DNA from 2 places in the Ancylobacter sp. VNQ12 genome. Region 2 is predicted to be linked to the other one. Evidence: riboswitches for the same ligand, from Rfam matches in the RefSeq annotation. Region 2 holds a riboswitch; the other holds the start of a gene.

Region 1 (2,194 bases), on a different contig from region 2:
GAGAAGCGCGCCTTGCTCAAGCCGGAAACGGTGTGGGAGATCGAGTTCGGCCGGACGGTGAGCGCGGCGCAGGTCTATGCGGCGAGCGTCACCCGCTCGCGTTGGTACGCGAAAGCCGCCGAGCTATTTGCACGCTACGACCTGCTGGCGATGCCTTCCGCGCAGGTCTGGCCGTTCCCGGCCGAGTGGCGCTGGCCGCAGGTGATCAACGGCCGGGCCATGGACACCTATCATCGCTGGATGGAGATCGTCGTGCCGGTCAGCCTCATCGGCCTGCCCTCGCTGGCGGTGCCCTGCGGCTTCGGGGCGGCAGGCCTTCCCACCGGGATGCAGCTCATCGGCACCTTCGGGTCCGACGCGAAGGTGCTGACCATTGGCGAGCAGTATCACCGCGCGACGCGCTGGCCCGAGCGGCGGCCACCGGCGATCGAGAGCCGGGAGGCTGAACACCTCCCGGCCTGAGTTCTCACGCCGCGTTGTAGAGCCGGCGCTCGAAGATCGCGCTGCCCTTGAGGCCATGAAGCGCCTTGGCGGCGGCCAGCACTGCGAGGTCGACCAGCGGCTCGACGATGATCACCAGCATGTAGGCCGCGCCAAAGGTGAAGATCGAGGCGGCGTTGGCCGCCGTGAGGCCATCGCCATAGAACGCCCAGAAGGCGACCCACGCCACGATGCCGGCCTGATAGGTGGTGGAGAGCGCCAGCGCCTGGCGGTACTTCAGCTCCACATAAGGCGTATCCGGCGCGACGATGCGGCGGGCCAGCGCGGTGAGCGCAAACAGCGGCACCAGCAGCGTGGTGACGTTCATGCCGTATTGCGGCAGGTCGAAGGGCGCGAAGAAAAGGCCCTGGATCGCAAGACCAAGCGCGAGGCCGATGGCCGCTGGGGCGACGCCGAAGATCAGAAACAGCGTCGAGCCGAGGATGAGGTGCACCTCCGACACACCGACCGGATGATGCGGCAGCACCTCGAAGAAGGCGAAGACCAGCGCGGTCGTGGCCACGCTGCGGGCGACCAGCGAGATGAGGCCGCGTTCGCGCACCGCATCCGCCGCGAGCTTGAGCGCATAGCCGCCCGCTCCGACGGCGGTGAAATAGCTGAGCCAGATCTTTCCTTCGGCGACGAGGCCGGGTTCGATATGCATATGTTTCTCCGTTGCCGTCTCACCCGACGGCGTGTGGTTGGACCAATGCACATGGCCGGTCTCCTGACTCGCGGGTCACGGCAAGCCTTCCGCCTTCCCAGCCGACCCTCAAGGGTCGTTCCAGTGGCGTGATGGAAGGCCGCTCGCCGCTCACAGTCGCGGGGGCGGTCGGGGCTTCGGGCGCACGCACCCTTCCCCATTCCCGTTTCATCCGGACGAGTCGCCCCATCCGGACACCATGCACGCGGATATCAGCGCGCCGCCCGTTGCATAAAGTCAAGCCGCGGCCCGTTCCGGCGGCTCAGACATCAGCGCCCGTTCCGCAGCGGGGCGCCGATGCCTACGCGATGCGCCGAGGCTGCGGCGAGTGGTCGCAAAACGGTAACATCGTTGCGTGTTTCTCTTGCAAATCGTATCGAAATTAAAAATAGTTTAACCGAAATCATAATAATCAATCACCTAACGGGAGGTCGCCATGCAGGACGGTTCAAGCGAGGGCAGTGTCGCCTATGCGCCGCACGCCTTCATCATGTTGGCAGTGCTGATCGGCGCCTGCCTCATGACAATCTTCGCCTGACGCTCGGTTCCCGCGGCCCACGGTTGGGTGGGCTGCCAGGGCGCCGACGGCGCTGATTCGGGCATGGAGATTGCTTGGTCGAATTGAGGTGCGCTCAGCACGGATGGGCGCCCATCTTCCTCATTTCGGCAGGTGGCAAACCATGCAGGAAGCAGGTGGCATCTTCTTCAAGGCCGGTCTTCTGGTTTTCACCGGTGTCCTCATCGCCTTCACTCTGAGAATGTTCTGAGTGCCGAAACGGCGCCGGCGGACGAGCGAATCGGGCAGGATCAGGCGCGCGGCCAGCGAACGCCGTCCTCATGGACGAGCGCGGCCTCGAACGGCATCGGCCGGCCGGTCAGATAGCCCTGCACGTAATCGCAGCCCAGCACCTCGACCGCTTCGAGGATTTCCGGGTCCTCAATCCCCTCCGCTACCACCGACATGCCCAGTGCATGGGCAAGATCCACCATCACCGCCACGATCTTGCGGGC
Region 2 (2,194 bases):
TGGTCGACCCTCGGCACGCGCGAGAGGATGGCGTCGAGCGCGGGCACGAAATCGTCGGCGACGGTGCAGCAGATGCAGCCATTGGCCAGTTCGACGATGTTCTCCTCCGGGCAGGTGTCGATGCCGCACCCCTTCAGGATTTCGCCGTCGATGCCGACATCGCCGAACTCGTTGACGATCACGGCAAGGCGCTTGCCCGTCACATTCTCCAGCACGTGGCGGATCAGCGTCGTCTTGCCCGAGCCGAGGAAGCCGGTGACGATGGTGCATGGCACCCGCGAGAGGTTGCTCGAAGTGGCGCTGGTTGCGGCGGCGGTCATGCGGCGTCTCCACGAAAGCCCAAGAGGTTCACGGGATGCGCCGGTCGCGGAGGGGTCTCCGCGCGAAGCCGGGGGATGGACCCCAACGGCTCTACCCGCTCGCCGGGCACCCCGCCGGCAAACGCGACCGGATCGACGGCAGGTCTCCTGGCTCGCGGGTCCTGGCCCTCGTCGCCGCCTTCCCGGAGTGTCCTCCAGTGGCTTATGGCGTGGGCTCGCCGCTTACAGTTGCGGGGGCAGCCGCGGAATAGGGCGCATGAAGCACCCGGCACCGCATTCCCTCTTCGTCCCTCCCCGGAAGGAGGAAACCGTCGATCCCGGCCACTAAAGGAGCGCGGGGTGTGAATGTCAAACCGGACACCCCTCATCGCCATTGCGGCATGGCATTTGACCGCTATAGTCGCCCGATGTCGTCGGTTCCCGTGATGCGCACGGGACGTAAGACGGGAACGCGGTGGGGCGGAAACCTTGAAAAGGTGGACGCCGATTCCGCGGCTGCCCCCGCAACTGTAAGCGGCGAGCCCTCCTCCATCAGCCACTGGCGTTCGCGCCGGGAAGGCGGAGACGGGCCGAGACCCGCGAGCCAGGAGACCGGCCGTCGACAAAACCGCAACGACCCTCGGGTGGAGGGTCAAAGGAGCTGTCATGAACATCCCTCACGGCCGGACCGCGGCTGCCTCGACCGAATCCGCCGCCTCGCGCGCCGTCCAGATCACCTTCGCCGCGCTGCTCGGCGTGTTCGTGCTCGGCGGCGTGGGCTTCTCCCACATCAGCGCCGTGCACAATGCGACGCACGACGTCCGGCACGCCAACGCCTTCCCCTGCCACTGACGGTGAGGGAACGCGCATCATGTCGCTTTTCAGGACGATTCTGTTCGTCGCCGCGCTGGCCGGCATCGGCACCGGCGTGGTCGGCTCCGCCATCCACCTCTATGCCACCGTCCCGCTGATCCTCCAGGCGGAGACCTTCGAAAGCGCCGGTGGCGAGGCGGCTCCCACCGAAGCCGCGACGCATGAGCATGCGCCCGGCACCGCCGCGCACGAGCATGCCCATGACGGCGACGAATGGGGCCCCTCCGACGGGATCGAGCGCAACGGCCTCACCGTGATCTTCACCGTGCTCACCGGCTTCGGCTTCGGCCTCTTGCTGGTGGCGGCGAGCGAACTCGCCGGCGGGCTGAAGAACTGGCACCAGGGCGTGCTCTGGGGTCTGGCGGGCTTTGCCGCCTTCACCCTCGCGCCCGGCCTCGGCCTGCCGCCGGAACTGCCGGCCATGCCCGCCGCCGATCTCGCGACCAGGCAGCTCTGGTGGATCGGCACGGTGGCGGCGACCGCCGGCGGCCTCGCGCTCATCGCCTTCGGCCGCTCGCCGCTGCTCGCCGTGCTGGGTGTCGCGCTGATCGTCGCGCCGCATGTCATCGGCGCGCCGCAGCCCGACAGCCATGAGAGCCCGATCCCGGCATCGCTGCACCACAGCTTCATCGTGGCGAGCGTGATGACGAGCTTCGTGTTCTGGGCGCTGCTCGGCGGTCTCGCCGGCTGGCTGCGCCCGCGCATTGCCGGTACGGCCGCCTGAGCGCCGGCATGGGCCTGACCTTCGTCCTCGGCGGTGCCCGCTCCGGCAAGAGCCGGCACGCCGAGGAGCTTGTCGAAGCTCTGCCGCCGCCCTGGACCTATCTCGCCACGGGCGAGGCCTATGACGACGAGATGGTGGAGCGCATCGCGCTTCACCGCTCGCGGCGCGGCACGGGCTGGGTGACGCTCGACGTGCCGCATGAGCTTGCCGCCGCGCTCCGCGCGCTGCCCGCCGGCCGCGCCGTACTGGTCGACTGCCTCACCCTCTGGCTGACCAACCGCCTGCTCGCCGAGGCCGA

Evidence for each region. Region 2 has a riboswitch for cobalamin ahead of ACO2RV_RS14055 (CbtB domain-containing protein). Riboswitches for the same ligand answer to the same signal wherever they lie in the genome.
Region 1: another riboswitch for cobalamin. It lies ahead of ACO2RV_RS17280 (energy-coupling factor ABC transporter permease); the one in region 2 lies ahead of ACO2RV_RS14055 (CbtB domain-containing protein).

Annotation. Positions count from the first base shown of each region.
Region 1 is NZ_JBMSDU010000014.1:8,832-11,025, reverse strand. Features, by position in the region: gene ACO2RV_RS17285 (amidase) at 1-462, shown strand, start outside; gene ACO2RV_RS17280 (energy-coupling factor ABC transporter permease) at 467-1,144, opposite strand; cobalamin riboswitch at 1,181-1,400, opposite strand; gene ACO2RV_RS17275 (putative bifunctional diguanylate cyclase/phosphodiesterase) at 1,991-2,194, opposite strand, start outside.
Region 2 is NZ_JBMSDU010000009.1:107,824-110,017, reverse strand. Features, by position in the region: gene cobW (cobalamin biosynthesis protein CobW) at 1-320, opposite strand, end outside; cobalamin riboswitch at 441-648, opposite strand; cobalamin riboswitch at 718-934, shown strand; gene ACO2RV_RS14055 (CbtB domain-containing protein) at 966-1,151, shown strand; gene ACO2RV_RS14050 (CbtA family protein) at 1,171-1,896, shown strand; gene cobU (bifunctional adenosylcobinamide kinase/adenosylcobinamide-phosphate guanylyltransferase) at 1,905-2,194, shown strand, end outside.